One region of the Subdoligranulum variabile genome, then DNA from elsewhere that is predicted to be linked to it. Evidence: riboswitches for the same ligand, from Rfam matches in the RefSeq annotation. Region 1 holds a riboswitch; the other holds the start of a gene.
What was found. Region 1 has a riboswitch for thiamine pyrophosphate ahead of thiW (energy coupling factor transporter S component ThiW). Riboswitches for the same ligand answer to the same signal wherever they lie in the genome.

Region 1 (7,759 bases):
CGCGAAAAGGCTCCCTACTGGGTGACCCTGGACGGCGCCGAACTACCCCACTTCCTGCACCGGCGCAAGTTTGAGGAAGCGGAGCGCGGCTGGTACTACAGCCAGACGCTGAAATCCGTCCAGATCAAATACCCCAACCCCAAAGGCGATCATACCGTCGTGATCTCCTTTGAGCAATTCGACATGCTTGGTATGTGAGGAAGGAGAAAAACACAGATGAAAAAGCGTGTACTCAGCATTCTGTTGTCCGGCATGATGCTGCTGGGCCTGAGCGCCTGTTCGGACTACGGTGTGACGAACAGCGCCGATGCCACTGCAGAAAACCCCATGGTCATCACGCTGGCACACAACCTCAGTGACACCCACGTCACCGGTATCGCCATCCAGGAATTTGCGGACAAGGTCAAGGAACTCAGCGACGGCCGGATCGAGATCCGGATCTTCCCCAACGGCACGCTGGGCAGCGAGACCGAGGTCATGGAGCAGCTGATGGCCGGCGTCGTGGATATGACCAAGGTCTCGGCCCCCGGCATGGCCACCTACAATGCCGGTTACCACACCTTCGGCCTGCCCTACCTCTTCGAGAACGAGGAGCAGTTCTACAAGGTCATGGACTCCCAGGACATGCAGGACTTCTTCCTCTCCAGCGAGGATGACGGCTTTGTGACGCTGACCTACTACACCTCCGGCGCCCGCAGCTTCTACACCGTGGACAAGCCCATCCGCACCCCGGAGGACCTGAAGGGCCTGAAGCTCCGCGTACAGGACATGAAGAGCCAGACCGACATGGTCAAGATGCTGGGCGGCACCCCCGTGGCCATGGCCCTGGGCGATGTCTACACCGCCCTGGAGACCGGCATCATCGACGGCAGTGAGAACAACGAGACCGCCATGGTCCTGGGCCACGGCGAAGTGTGCAAATACTACTCGGTGGACCAGCACTCCATGATCCCCGACGTCATGGTCATCAGCACCTCTACCTGGAATTCCCTGACGCCGGAAGACCAGCAGATCCTCCTGCAGGCCGCCAAGGAATCCACCGCCGACCACATCGTGGCCTGGGACAAGGAGATCGACGAGGCCATCGAGACCGCCAAGAACGAGCTGGGCGTGACCTTCATTGAGGATGTGGACAAGGAAGCCTTCCAGGAAGCCACCGCCAGCATGGTGGATGACTACTGTGCCCAGTATCCGGAGGTCCAGGAAGTCGTCGACATCATCGAAGCCAACAAGTAAGGGGGAAAAACGCATGATCGAACTTATGACCAAGATCCGGCGCGGCATCAACGCGCTGCTTTCCACCATTGCGGCGATCATTCTGATCACGATGAGCGTGCTGGTCATCTACCAGGTGTTCACCCGCTACGTCCTGAACAATCCCGCCGACTTCACCGAAGAGATCATCCGCTACCTGCTGATCTGGATCTGCTTCATCGGCGCGGCTTACGCCTTCAACTCCCGCCAGCATATGGCCCTGCTCTTCGTGCAGGCCAAGATGAAACCCGCCGCCCGGCGCGCCCTGGTCATCTTCTCGGATGTCCTGGTGCTGCTGTTCGCCATCTTCGTCATGGTCATGGGCGGCATCAACCTGGCCGTCAGCGCCCGGCAGGAGTTCTCCTCGCTGCTGGGCATCCCCCGCAGCCTGGTCTACGCCATGGCGCCCATCGCCGGCGTCTTCACCATCGTGGCGCAGATCATCAACCTGGTGGAAGACTTCACCGGCATCGAGATCAAGTAAGGAGGGCGCTGTATGAATATTTTACTTTCCGTTATCGTTCTGTTCGGGATTTTCTTCGTCCTGCTCTTCCTGGGCGTGCCCATCTCGGTGGGTATCGTCATCTCCTCCCTGGCCACCACCCTGATGAACCTGCCCTGGGATCAGGTCATCTTCATCATCATGCAGAAGATGAACAGCGGCGTGGAAAGCTTCAGCCTGCTGGCCATCCCCCTGTTCATCCTGGCCGGCAACATCATGAATAACGGCGGCATCGCCCGGCGGCTCATCAACTTCGCCAAGCTCATTGTCGGCCGCATCCCCGGCGCCCTGGCCCACACCAACGTCCTGGGCAACATGCTCTTCGGCGCCCTGTCCGGCTCTGCCGTGGCGGCTGCGGCGGCCATCGGCGGCACCCTGAACCCCATGGAGGAGGAAGAGGGCTATGATCCCGCCTTCTCCACCGCCGTCAACATCGCTTCCGCTCCCACCGGCCTGCTGATCCCCCCGACCAGCGCCTTCATCGTCTACTCCAGCATCGCGGGCGGCGTTTCCATCTCCGCCCTGTTCATGGCCGGCTATGTGCCCGGTATCCTCATGGGCCTGGTGGCCATGGTCATTGCCTTCTTCTACGCCAAAAAGCATAACTACTCGGTCACCGAGAAGGTCCCCATGAAGGACGCCATCCGCATCACCCTGGATGCCCTGCCCAGCCTGCTGCTCATCGTCATCGTCATCGGCGGTATCGTCGGCGGCATCTTCACCGCCACCGAGGGCGCCGGCATCGCGGTGCTCTACTGCGCCATCCTCTCGCTGATCTACCGCAGCGTGGACTTCAAGACCCTGATGAAGATCCTGCTGGACAGCGCCAACACCAGCGGCATCATCCTGTTCCTCATCGCGGCTTCCTCCGCCATGAGCTGGGTCATGGCCTACACCGGCATCCCCAACGCCATCAGCAATGCCATCATGTCTGTCTCTGACAACAAGTATGTCATCCTGCTGCTCATGAACGTGGTGCTGCTCATCGTGGGCACCTTCCTGGACATCACCCCCGCCTGCCTGATCTTCACCCCCATCTTCCTGCCCATCGTCACCAGCCTGGGCATGAACCTGGTCCAGTTCGGCGTGGTGCTGACCTTCAACATGTGCCTGGGCACCATGACCCCGCCGGTTGGCTCGGTCCTGTTCGTCTCCTGCGGCATCAGCAAGCTGCCCATTGAAAAGGTCATCCGCACCCTGATCCCCTATGTGGTGGCGGAGATCATCCTGCTGTTGCTGGTCACCTACATTCCGGCCATCTCCCTGGCGCTTCCCACGGCGATGGGTCTGGTCTGATCGTATCTTTCCCGTGCAGGCCGGAGCCACAGGCTCCGGCCTGCTTGCTTTGTATTGGCAGAGGAATCTGTTTCGTGTATAATGGGGATATTCCCCGGAAAACGGCGCACCGGCGCCAGAAAGGAAGCGCGCTATGGTCGACAAGGCAGCATTTTTCATGGCGGAGGGCAGACCGTTTGCCAGCGAGCGGATCGCGGGCGTCAACGACAATATGGTCCGCTCCCACTACCATGAATTTTTTGAAATCTACTATCTGGAACAGGGCCGGCGGCAGCACATCATCGAGGACAGCCAGTACATCCTCCAGCCCGACGAGTTCATCATCTTCCCGCCCTTTGTGATGCATCACTCCTTTGAGGAAAATGATGTGCCTTTCCGGCGGCTGCTGCTCTACTTCAACCCCGAAGTCATCCGTTCTCCCCAGATCCTGCGCACCCTCAGCGAGCGCGCCCGGGTGTACAAACTGCCCCGGGCCCAGAGTGCGCCCATCTACAATCTCATGAAGGACATCCTGCAGGAACAGGAGCGGGACGATCTCTATTCCCGGGAACTGATCACCCTGATGGTCAACGCCCTGGCCCTGCAGCTGGTGCGCAACTCCGACGAGGCCGCCCGCCCCGAACAGCGCAACCGGGTCACCGACATCATCAACTACCTCCACGAACATTTTACCGAGGACATCACCCTGGAACAGCTGGCCAACCATTTCTATGTCAGCCAGTATCATCTGTGCCGGGAGTTCAAGCGCTACACCAGCAGCACCATCGTGCAGTACATCCACAACCTGCGGGTGCTCCACGCCCAGCGGCTGCTCCAGGAATCCGACTACTCCATCACCGAGATCAGCAAGCGGGTGGGCTTTTCCAACGTGACCCACTTCAACCGGGTCTACAAGTCGGTGACCGGCATGTCCCCCTCCCAGAACAAGCAGGCCTATCTCAAGCGGGGCAAACCCGCCGACCTGGGCATGCTGGAATCCATCCGGGATGACATGACGGTGGGGGATCTGTGCCAGCTGGCTCCCCTCAAGACCCTGTCGCCTTATCTGTTCACCCATATGTCGGAGGATATGTGGAGCCGCCAGCTTTCCGCCTTCGGGCTGGAAAAGTGCGCCATTCCCCAGGCTCTGGGCGCTTTCTGCCAGGCCGAGCGGGCCGGCACCTTCCGCATCCTGGACGTCTACAGCCGGGAGGTCACCGACCGTGACCCCGAAAAGGCCCAGGTCAAGCTGCTCTACCTGGCCGGCAAGGCCGACATGCCCTTTGCCCTGGTCTGCCCCGGGGGCGGCTACAACCGCCAGTGGACCCTGGTGGAAGGACTGCCCATCGCCTGGCAGCTCAGCCAGATGGGCTACCACGCCTTCATCCTGCTCTACCGCGCCGGCAAGACCGGCCTGCTGCCCGACCCGCTGGAGGACATCGCCCAGTCGCTGCAGGTCATCGGTTCGCTGGCGGAGTCCTGCCATTTCACCACCCAACACTATGCCGTCTGCGGTTTCTCGGCGGGGGGCAACCTGGCAGCCCTCTGGGGCACCCGGGCGGAAGGCTACGCCCGCTACGGCGCGCCCCGTCCCGCGGCCCTGCTGCTGGGCTACCCCAGCACCGCCCACGGGCTGATGTACGACCTGCTGGAAGCCTCCCGGGATCCCGCCTTCCGCACCGGCACCGGCCAGTATCTGGCCCGGGTGGCGGGCAGCAACTTCACCCGGGAGTCCCTGGGGCGGTTCAGCCCCGTCACCCAAATGGATGCCGACTTCCCGCCGGTCTACCTGGTGCACTGCCAGGACGATCCCACCGTGCCGGTCCAGAGCAGCCACCTCTTTGAGGAGGCCCTGAACCAGGCGGGCATCGTCCACCGCTGCCGGTTCCCCGCCCATGGCGGTCACGGCTTCGGGCTGGGCATCGGCACTGACGCCGAGGGCTGGCTGGACCAGGCGGTCCGGTTCTGGCAGGAGGCGATGGGCCCCACCGACGGGAAATGAACTTTTTTGACAGAATCCATTGACGTGCCCCCTTGCCGGGGCTATAATAACAACAAACAGAACAACCGGGGGAGCTTGTGTTGACAGGCTGAGAGGAAGGAATCACCTTCGACCCTTACACCTGATGCGGATAATGCCGCCGTAGGAAGTCGTGGTAGATTGTACTTTTTCCGGGAGGCACCGCGCAGGTGCCTCCCGATTTTTTTGTGTTTTTTCCGGGAAAGGAAGTGAAAAGGGGTCCGCGGACGGTGCCGCGGCGGGCAGAGGGGGAGCGCCCTGTGTTCCGGGAGGTTCAGCGATGGGAAGCCGTGTTCCGGCGTGAGAGGAGGCCAGCAAGCCTCGACCGCTTTTTCCGTGTGCGGGGATTGCCCTGCACGTCCTTCTGCGGGAAAGTGTCGCTGTTCGTCCTTTCCCGCCCTGTCTGCAAAGGAGTTTTTTACCATGAAACATCAAAACGTCCATAAGCTGGCCCTGGCCGGCATCTTCTGCGCCATCGCCGTCGTCGGCAGCCTCTTTTCCTTCCCCATGTTCGGCAGCAAATGCGCGCCCATCCAGCATATGGTCAACATCCTGTGCGCCGTACTGCTGGGACCCTGGTACGGCATCGGTGTGGCCTTCGCGGCCAGCCTCATCCGCAACCTCACGGGGCTGGGCAGCCTGATGGCCTTCCCCGGCAGCATGTTCGGCGCCCTGCTCTGCGGTCTGGCCTACGCCGGCACCCGCAACCTGCCCCTGACCCTGATTGCCGAGGTGTTCGGCACCTCCATCCTGGGCGGGCTGTGCGCCTATCCTGTGGCCATCCTCTTCATGGGCCAGGCCGCCGGAGACATCGCCTTCTACGCCTACATTGTGCCCTTCCTGGTCTCCACCGCCGCCGGGTCCATCCTGTCCGGCGTGCTGGTCTACGCCCTGCGGGGCACCGGCGCCCTGAACCGGATGCAGAAAACCCTCTCCCACTGAAAAGGAATCATCTATGTTTGCACCGCTCCTCCAGAATCTGCGGGACCGCCATCCGCTGGTCCACGCCATCACCAACTACGTCACCGCCAACGACTGCGCCAACCTGCTGCTGGCCTGCGGGGCCTCCCCCATCATGGCCGATGAGCCGGAGGAAGCCCCCGAGATCACGGCCCGGGCCGCCGGGCTGGTGCTGAACCTGGGCACCCTGCACCGAGCCACCCTGCCCGCGCTGCCCGCCTGTGGCCGCACCGCCAATGCCCGGGGCATCCCTGTGGTGCTGGACCCGGTGGGAGTGGGGGCCTCCCGTTTTCGCCGGGACACCGCCCTGCGCCTGCTGCGGGAGGTGCGGTTCACCGTCATCCGGGGCAATCTCTCCGAGATCGAGACCCTGGCCCGGGGTCAGGAGGGCGCTCCCGGCGTGGACAGCACCGACCGGGTGACCGCCGACAATCTGGACGCCTGCTGCGCCCTGGTCCGGGAATTTGCCCGCCGCACAGGAGCCGTGGTGGCCATGAGCGGCTCCGTGGATCTGGTCAGCGACGGGCAGACCGTCTACTGCATTCGCAACGGTCACCCCATGATGGGGCTGGTCACCGGCACGGGCTGTCAGCTTTCCTGCCTGACGGGGGCTTTTGCGGCGGCCAACCCCGACCGGCCGCTGGAAGCTGCCGCCGCGGCGGTATGTGCCATGGGACTGTGCGGTGAGATCGCCCACGCCCGGCTGGGGCCGGAGGACGGCAGCGGCAGCTTCCGCACCTACCTGATGGACGCCGTGTGCCGTCTGACCCCCGACCAACTGGAGAAAGGAGCCCGTTATGAACTTCGATAAAGACCGGCTGCGGCTCTACGCCGTCACCGACCGCAGCTGGCTGCACGGCCAGACGCTGCGCGCCCAGGTGGAGGCCGCTTTACAGGGCGGCGTGACCTGTGTGCAGCTGCGGGAAAAGCAGCTGCACCGGGAGAGTTTTATCCATCTGGGCCGCAGCATCGGCTGCCTGTGCCAGCGCTACGGCGTGCCGCTGATCATCAACGACGACCTGGAGGTAGCGCTGGCCTGCGGCGCCGACGGCGTCCATGTGGGACAGGACGACCTGCCGGTGGAAGAAGTGCGCCGCCGGGTGGGCGACAAGATGATCGTGGGCGTATCGGCCCACACCCCCGAGGAAGCCCGCCGGGCGTACGAAGGCGGGGCTGACTATCTGGGCGCCGGGGCGGTGTTCGGCAGCACAACAAAAAACAACGTGACCGCTCTCTCCCACGAAACGCTGCGCGCCATCTGTGACGCTGTGCCCATCCCTGTGGTGGCCATCGGCGGCATCACCCGGGAGAACCTGCCCCGGCTGGCCGGCACCGGCGTAGCCGGGGTGGCAGTGGTCTCGGCCATCTTTGCCGCCGAGGACATCACCGCCGCCAGCCGGGAACTGCGCGCCCTCTCGGACGCCATGACCCAATCCCACTGAATCCCCGCGGCAGACCGGGGGCACCACTCTCTGCCGCGTTACAAAAGAAATGCGAGGTATCTGTATGAGAACTGCATTATCCATCGCCGGAAGCGATTCCAGCGCAGGCGCCGGTATTCAGGCCGATCTCAAAACGATGACGATGAACGGCGTCTACGGCATGACCGCCATCACCGCTTTGACCGCCCAAAACACCACCGGCGTGACCGCCATTTCCGAAGTCAGCCCCGAATTCCTGGCCCAGCAGCTGGACGCGGTGTTCACCGACATCCGCCCCGACGCCGTCAAGATCGGGATGGTCTCCTC
Region 2 (7,759 bases), 1.6 Mb from region 1:
GCTGCGAAAAAATGCCGGGGACAGGCTTCGCGCCCGCCCCCGGCGGAGGTGATAAAGGGAACCAGTACCTTTATCCTGGCGCTGTAAGAACTCTTACAGCATCTTCTTCAATTCGTCGTAGACAAACTGGACCTTGGGGCCGATGACGACCTGGCAGGCGTTCTTGCTGGGACGAATGACACCGGCAGCGCCGGCGGCCTTGACAGCCTTCTCATTCACAGCGGTGCTGTCCTTGACCTCAAAACGCAGGCGGGTCGCGCAATAGTCCACGTTGGTGACATTGCCCTTGCCGCCGATGGCAGCCAGAACGCCGCTGGCGATGGCAGTGAAGTCGTTGTTGGCGAGGGTGATATTGGCTTCGGCAGCATCGGCGTCCTCATCCTCACGGCCCGGGGTCACCAGGTTGAACTTGGTGATGGCGAAGCGGAAGACCACGTAGAAGACCACGAAAGCGGCAATGCCCAGAGGAATGATCATCCAGGTGTTGGCATGAGCCGGCAGGGAAGCGGAGAAGACCAGGTCAGTGGCACCGGCAGAGAACATGAAGCCGGCGCGGAAACCAACGTAGTAGGTGATGACGGTGAAGATACCGTACAGCAGAGCGTACACAACGTACAGGGGGAAGCAGAGGAACATGAAGCCGAACTCGAAGGGCTCGGTAACGCCGCAGACGAACGCGCAGATAGCAGCGGAGGTCACGAGGCCGATGGCAGCCTTCTTGTTCTTGGCGGTGTGGACCATAGCCAGAGCCGCACCGGGGATACCGAACATCATGCAGGGGAAGAAGCCGGACATGTACATGCCGAGGCTCCAGCCCACGTCGGCGGAGGTTTCACCGGCCCAGTAGTGGGTCAGGTCGCCAAGGCCGATGGTGTCGAACCAGAACACGTTGTTCAGAGCGTGATGCAGGCCGGTGGGGATCAGCAGGCGGTTGAAGAAGGCGTACAGACCAGCGCCAACGCCGCCCAGGCTGACGATGCCGTCGCCCAGCAGGACCAGTGCATTGAAGATGATGGGCCAGACGAAGAGCAGGATGACGGAAACAACGATGGAGACCAGGCCGGTGACGATGGCCACGCAGCGCTTGCCGCTGAAGAAGGCCAGCCAGTCAGGCAGCTGGGTGCTCTTGAACTTGTTGTAGCAGGTGGAACCGATGATCGCGGCCAGGATGCCGATGAAGGCGTTGCCGGCGGTCTTCTGGAAGGCGATGTAGGTGGAAGTGCCTTCCACGAGGTTCATGAAGGGGAGAGCGCTGACCACGCCGGTGCTCAGCAGCTGGGTCATCATCAGGTAGCTGACCAGGCCGGCCAAAGCAGAGGTGCCGTCATGGTCATCGGACAGGCCTACGGCAGCGCCAACAGCGAACAGCCAGGCCATGTTGTCGATCAGGGCGCCGCCGGCCTTGATCAGAATGAAACCGGCCGTGTAAGCAAAGCCGGTGGTGGCACCTTCAGCACCCATGGCAGCCGGAGCCAACGCGTAGCCCAGGCCCATGAGGATGCCGCAGATAGGAAGCGCGGCGACAGGCAGCATCAAGGCCTTGCCGAGCTTTTGCAGATACTTCATCATAAAAGCATTCCTCCAAAAATCAGATGGATTCCTCTAACGTGGTATGCGGCTTCCCTGGTTCTTAGAACCGCACACTTTGTTGTCACCATATTAACACATTCTTCACAAAAAAGAAAGCAAATTTAAACAATTTGTCAAAAGAACGAAAAAGTAACCTGAAAATTAGTCAAAACGTTAACAAAATAAGAAATTATACCTAAAAAAATAAAAAATCGAAACAATGGAATGAAAGTTATTTTTATAACGTCTTCAAATGGAACAAAAAATGCGTCCTGCCGGCACAGGACGCAAAAGATGAATTATTGCTGCTGGTCATGGAACAGTTGCGGGGCAGCTTTGCAGATCAGAACGGCGGCCACCGTGGTGAGGATGGTCTCGGGCAGCATGTAGCTGCCATTGTAGGTCAGGCTGTAGATCCAGGCGGGCAGACCATCGCTGAGGTTACCCCAGATCAGAACACCGGACAAAAAGCTGCACAGGAACCGCAGGACGCAGACGGCAGCGGTGCCTACCGCGACGCCAACAAGTCGGTTGGAGAATGGCTTCGCAATGGCACCGGCCAGGCCCAGCAGGGTGAAAGCCAGCACATAGTCCAGCAGGATCATTCCTACCAGCGGCAGCAGGCCAGGCGCCGGGGGTGCGTAGAAGCCCAGCAGCATCTGCAGCAGGCTGTTGACAAAGCCGGTGAACAGGCCCCATTTCACGCCGTGCCGGAACGAAATCAGGATGAACGGTAACATGCTGAACAGCGTGATGGAACCGCCGTTGGGCAGCTCGTAGATTTTGATGTTCGCCAGAACGGTGCCCAGGGCGATCATCAGGGCACACTCCACGAGAGTGCGCGTTTTGGAATAGGTCTTGGTCATTGAGATTACTCCTCCCCGAATTAACGGTACATAAAAACAAGAAAAGCGCCTGCAAAAACAGCAGGCGCAAACGCAGTATGACATCTATAGTGGGTCAAACTTCCTACGCCGGCATTATCCGGATCAGGTTCGAGGTGACCCGAAGCTGCGGTTCGCTTCGATCTCAGCCGAGGATGCCCCTCAGCGCCCCTGTTTTTATGTCCAGTACCCAGTATACACGTCCGCAGGCGTTTGTCAAGGCAAAAATCAGGCAATCAAAGTCCGGACTGCTGCTGAACGGACGCCTTATTATAAGGTATAAAGCGCAAAACCCTGCTGCGCAGGGCGAGCGAGCGCTGACGAAGGCGTGGTGGATGTGTACAATACAATCTGTGGTACCTGTATCGGCACAGGGCCCCCACATGGATGAGAAAAGAAGCAAATGTCAGGATTTTTGCCGCCAATTCGTGGGATTCCGTCAACAAAAAATTGTCAAAATTTTACAGCTGTTTCCAGCCGAAACAAGGTGTTTTCCCCTTGCAGAGCCACGCGCCTTTGTGGTATGATTTTACATGTAGTTTTATACCCATTCATTTTTTGATACAAGCAAACGGTGAGGTAAGGATGTTCAACAAGCGGAATCCCATGAAATATTTTTCCGGCAACGCCTTTGCGCGGTTGCCGCTGTACAAGCTGGTGGCGGGCAGTTCTGCGGTGGTGCTGACGGCGAGCATCGGCCTGGGGGTATTTGCGGCCTCCTTTGTGCCGGGCCCGGCGCCGGAAGCCACACCCACCCCGGAACCGGTGGTCACGGCCACACCCACCCCGTCCCCGACGCCCGAACCGGATATCGCACTGCTGGCGGATATCAGTGTGATCCAGCAGGATGTGGGCGTGCAGCTCTATACGATGGAGCAGACAACGGCAGAGAGCGCCCAGACGCCCTCTCCCTCGCCGTCCGCGCAGCCGGAGGAGGAAGCGGCCGGCAAGATCCCGCTGACCGGCGTGGAGGCTACGGTTACTCTGACCGATTCCGAGGGCAAGGCTACCGATTATGCGGTAGACACCGAGACCGGCACGGCACTGGCCGAGGAAGTCGATCCCGGCGACTATACCGTGACGATCCAGCCCATCGACGGGTACGTGGTGCCTGAGAGCACGACGGTGACCGTGGAGGAGAAAGTCGTCTACAAGGCGGATGTGAACGCGGTCAAGGACAAGATCATGCAGTCCAGCCAGGTCAATGAGAGTGCCGAGGACTCTGCGGTGAATACCGCCGGCGCGGCGCCCATCGCCGAAGAAGTGACCGATACGGTCCAGTATGCGGACAGTGCCAAGGAAGAGAAGAGCCGCACCACGGTGTACACGGCCAAGCTGAGCAGCAGCGGACACCTGCTGTTTACCGACGGCAGCGAGTCTTCCTACCTGCCGGTCTACAAGGACGGCACCCAGGAACTGACCGGTGCCAAGCGCGACAGCAGCTATTCCGCCTACAGCGCCATGTCGGTGTGGCTGCCCGGCGCCGCGGATTCCATTGTGAATCTGGGCAGCACCGGCCGCACCATGAGCATGGCCCATCGCACCAGCGAAGGCACCGCCTCCGGGGAAATCGATCTTCTGGGGGAGGAGGGCGAGACCAATGAGACGCCGGCTCCCACGGCCACGGTTGCGCCTACGGAAGTCCCTGCCACTCCGACGCCTACGCCTGAGGCAACTGCCACGGCAACGCCGGAACCCACACCGGAGGTGCCCCCCACCCCGACGCCCACGGCGGAACCCACTCCGACGCCTACGGTTACTCCGACGCCGACTCCGGTGGTCACAGCCACGCCCACGCCGTCCCAGGATCCCACGGCGGGCTGGCCGGATTCCATTGAGGCCAGCAAACTGGCCGAGTACAAGTTTGCCGTCACCAGCACCGAGAAGATCGAGTACGTCTACACCGGCTGGCAGGAAATCGACGGTGCTACATACTATTATGATCCGGCCACCCATGAGCCGGTCACCGGCAACCAGGTCATCCAGGGCGACGTCTACACCTTCGGTGCGGACGGTGCGCTGAACCGCACGGCCCGCGGCATCGACGTCTCCAAGTTCCAGGGCAACATCGACTGGAACGCGGTCAAGGCGGACGGCATCACCTTCGCCATCATCCGCTGCGGTTACCGCGGATACGGCACGGGTGCGCTGGTGGAGGATTCCACCTATCGGAAGAACATCCAGGGCGCCATCAACGCGGGCCTGAAGGTGGGCGTTTACTTCTACAGCCAGGCAATCAACGAGGCCGAGGCCGTAGAGGAGGCCAGCATGGTGCTGAGCCTGGTCAGCGGGTATTCGCTGCCGCTGGGCGTCTACTATGATACCGAATCGGTGGCCGGCGGTCGTGCCAATGCCATCAGCGCCAACGAGCGCACCGCCTGCGCCGTGGCTTTCTGCGAGACCATCCGCAACGCAGGGTACAAGGCCGGTGTGTACTCTTACGCCAGCTGGTTCTACAATGCGTTGAACTTTGCCAACATCAGCAAGTACAATACCTGGATTGCCCAGTATCGGGACACTCTCAGCTTCAACTACAAGTACAACATTTGGCAGTACACCGGTTCCGGCCGTGTGAACGGCATTTCTACCGCAGTCGATATGAATATCGGCTGATTCTGAACACAAAAACGGAGGCCCGAGATTTCGGGCCTCCGTTTTTTGCAGCAACTGGGTAAAGTCATGCCCCGCAGCACCACTTCCGGTGCAGCGGGGCATGGGTGTTTTTACAGAAAATCAGCCGCAGGGGGTCTGCAGCATTGACGCGGCACCGCCGCGGGTCTGACCGTTGCCCTGGATAATATACTTGTAGGTGCAAAGCTCTGCCAGTCCCATGGGACCGCGTGCGTGAAGCTTCTGGGTGCTGATGCCCATCTCGCAGCCAAGGCCGAACTCTCCGCCGTCGGTAAAGCGGGTGCTGGCGTTGATGTAGACCGCAGCGCTGTCCACGCAGGCGGCAAAACGCTGGGCCGCCACCTTGTCTGCGGTGACGATGGCATCGCTGTGATGGGTGGAATGCCGGGCAATGTGCGTGATGGCATCCTCCAGGGATCCCACCACCGCTACACTGAGTTTATAATCCAGATACTCTGTGTCAAAATCTTCCGGCGCAGCAGGAACTCCGTCAATGATGGCGGCGGCCGCGGGATCCAGGTGCAGTTCCACCGGCGTCATCCCGGCGGCAGCCCGGTCATCCACCAGGCATTTCTTCAGCCTGGGCAGGAAGTCGGCGGCTACATCACGGTGGACCAGCAGTGCCTCCTCGGCATTGCAGACACTGGGACGGCTGGTTTTGGCATTCTCCACGATGCGCAGGGCCATATCCAGGTCGGCGGCCGCATCCACATAGACGTGACAGATCCCGGTGCCGGTCTGGATGCAGGGAACGGTGGCGTTCTCCACGCAGGCACGGATCAGGCCGGCGCCGCCCCGGGGAATCAGCAGATCCACCAGCCCGTCGGCAGTCATCAATTCGTTGGCGCTGGCATGACTGGTGTCTTCAATCAGGCTGACGGCGCATTCCGGCAGATGTGCCTTGCGCAGACCGGCCCGCAAGGCCTGCACGATGGCGTGGCAGCTGCCCCAGGCATCCCGGCCGCAGCGCAGCACACAGACACTGCCGGCCTTGATGGCCAGGGCGGCAGCATCGCTGGTGACGTTGGGGCGGCTTTCGTAGATGATGGCGATGACGCCCATAGGCACCGCAGTCTTTTCAATGACCAGCCCGTTGGGACGGACGATTTTGCGCAGCACCGTGCCCACAGGGTCGGGCAGAGCGGCTACTTCCCGGATGCCTTTGGCCATATCGGTCAGACGGCTGGAGGTGAGGGCAAGCCGGTCCAGCATCACATCGCTGATGCGGCCGCGGGCGGCATCCAGATCCTTCCGGTTGGCTGCCAGAATCTCATCCTGGGCGGCAATCAGGGCTACAGCCATGGCTTCCAGCGCCTCATTCTTCACATGGGTGTCTGCCAGGGTCAGAGGCATGCGGGCGCCCTGGGCTAGCTGCAAAATTTCCCGGGTGGTCATTGAAATCCCTCCTTCTTTCCGATAAAACGTGTGCCGACGGGTTTGCCTTCCAGAATGTCATACAACACCTCTGCGTGGGCGCCGTTGGCAATGATCATATCCACACCGGCACTGGTGGCGCGCTTGGCGGCCACCACCTTGGTCAGCATGCCCCCGGTCCCCAGGGAGGAACCGGCGCCGCCGGCCAGACGTTCAATCTCGGGGGTGATCTCCTCCACCACCGGGATCAGGCGGGCGTGGGGATCGCTGTGCGGGTCGGCGGTGTACAGGCCGTCGATGTCGGACAGCAGCACCACCAGATCGGCGTGGATGCACTGCGCCACCAGGGCCGCCAGGGTGTCATTATCACCCAGGGAGTATTCCTCGATGGCGATGGGATCGTTCTCATTGATGATGGGAATCGCGCCCAGCTGCAAAAGACGTTCCAGCGTGCTGCGCAGATTGCGCAGCCGGTTTTCGTGGTCGAAGTCCTCCCAGGTCAGCAGCATCTGCGCCACCGTATGGTTGTACTGGCCGAACAGGTGGTCATAGGTATACATCAGTTCGCATTGGCCCACAGCGGCGGCTGCCTGCTTGGTGGTGATATCCTTGGGCTTCTGGATCTGCAGCTTGCCCACCCCCAGGCCGGTGGCTGCCGAAGAAACGACAATCAGTTCGTGACCGGCATTTTTGATATCGCTCCACACCTTGACAAGAGCTTCGGTATGGCGAATGTTGAGCAGACCGCTGGGATGGGCGAGGGTACTGGTGCCGACCTTGACGACGATTCGCATATGTTTATTTCCCCAATTCCTTCGTTTTTTCGTAGGCTGCCAGAACGGCGTCGGTCACCGCACCGCGGAAAGCCCGCTGCTCCAGCAGGCGTACTCCCTGGATTGTGGACCCGCCCGGGCTGCAGACGGCGTCTTTCAGGGCGCCGGGGTGCTGGCCGCTTTCCAGCACCATGCGGGCGCTGCCCAGCACGGTCTGGGCGGCATATTCCTGGGCCTTGGCACGGGGCAGCCCGGCGGCTACACCGCCGTCCGCCAGGGCCTCAATGAACTGATAGACCCAGGCCGGACCGCAGCCGGATACGGCGCTGGCGGCGTCGATCAGATTTTCCGGAACCTCATCCAGCTGACCGGCAGGAGCCATGGCGCACAGCCATTCCTGCAGCTGCTCGGGTTCCACATCATCGTAGCAGTACTGGATCATGCCGGCCCCCAGGGCGACAGGGGTGTTTGGCATCATCCGGATGATGGGGTAACCGCTGCCCGCCATCTGGCGGATCTGGTGCATCG

Region 2: another riboswitch for thiamine pyrophosphate. It lies ahead of thiT (energy-coupled thiamine transporter ThiT); the one in region 1 lies ahead of thiW (energy coupling factor transporter S component ThiW).

Annotation. Positions count from the first base shown of each region.
Region 1 is NZ_CP102293.1:2,109,057-2,116,815, reverse strand. It holds gene NQ490_RS09930 (glycoside hydrolase family 31 protein) at 1-198, shown strand, start outside; gene NQ490_RS09925 (TRAP transporter substrate-binding protein) at 217-1,236, shown strand; gene NQ490_RS09920 (TRAP transporter small permease) at 1,250-1,738, shown strand; gene NQ490_RS09915 (TRAP transporter large permease) at 1,751-3,052, shown strand; gene NQ490_RS09910 (helix-turn-helix domain-containing protein) at 3,186-5,033, shown strand; TPP riboswitch at 5,091-5,200, shown strand; gene thiW (energy coupling factor transporter S component ThiW) at 5,475-5,993, shown strand; gene thiM (hydroxyethylthiazole kinase) at 6,007-6,822, shown strand; gene thiE (thiamine phosphate synthase) at 6,809-7,453, shown strand; gene thiD (bifunctional hydroxymethylpyrimidine kinase/phosphomethylpyrimidine kinase) at 7,518-7,759, shown strand, end outside.
Region 2 is NZ_CP102293.1:498,299-506,057, reverse strand. It holds gene NQ490_RS02525 (PTS transporter subunit EIIC) at 94-1,569, opposite strand; gene thiT (energy-coupled thiamine transporter ThiT) at 1,869-2,435, opposite strand; TPP riboswitch at 2,519-2,636, opposite strand; gene NQ490_RS02515 (GH25 family lysozyme) at 3,060-5,066, shown strand; gene NQ490_RS02510 (glutamate-5-semialdehyde dehydrogenase) at 5,187-6,479, opposite strand; gene proB (glutamate 5-kinase) at 6,476-7,252, opposite strand; gene proC (pyrroline-5-carboxylate reductase) at 7,257-7,759, opposite strand, start outside.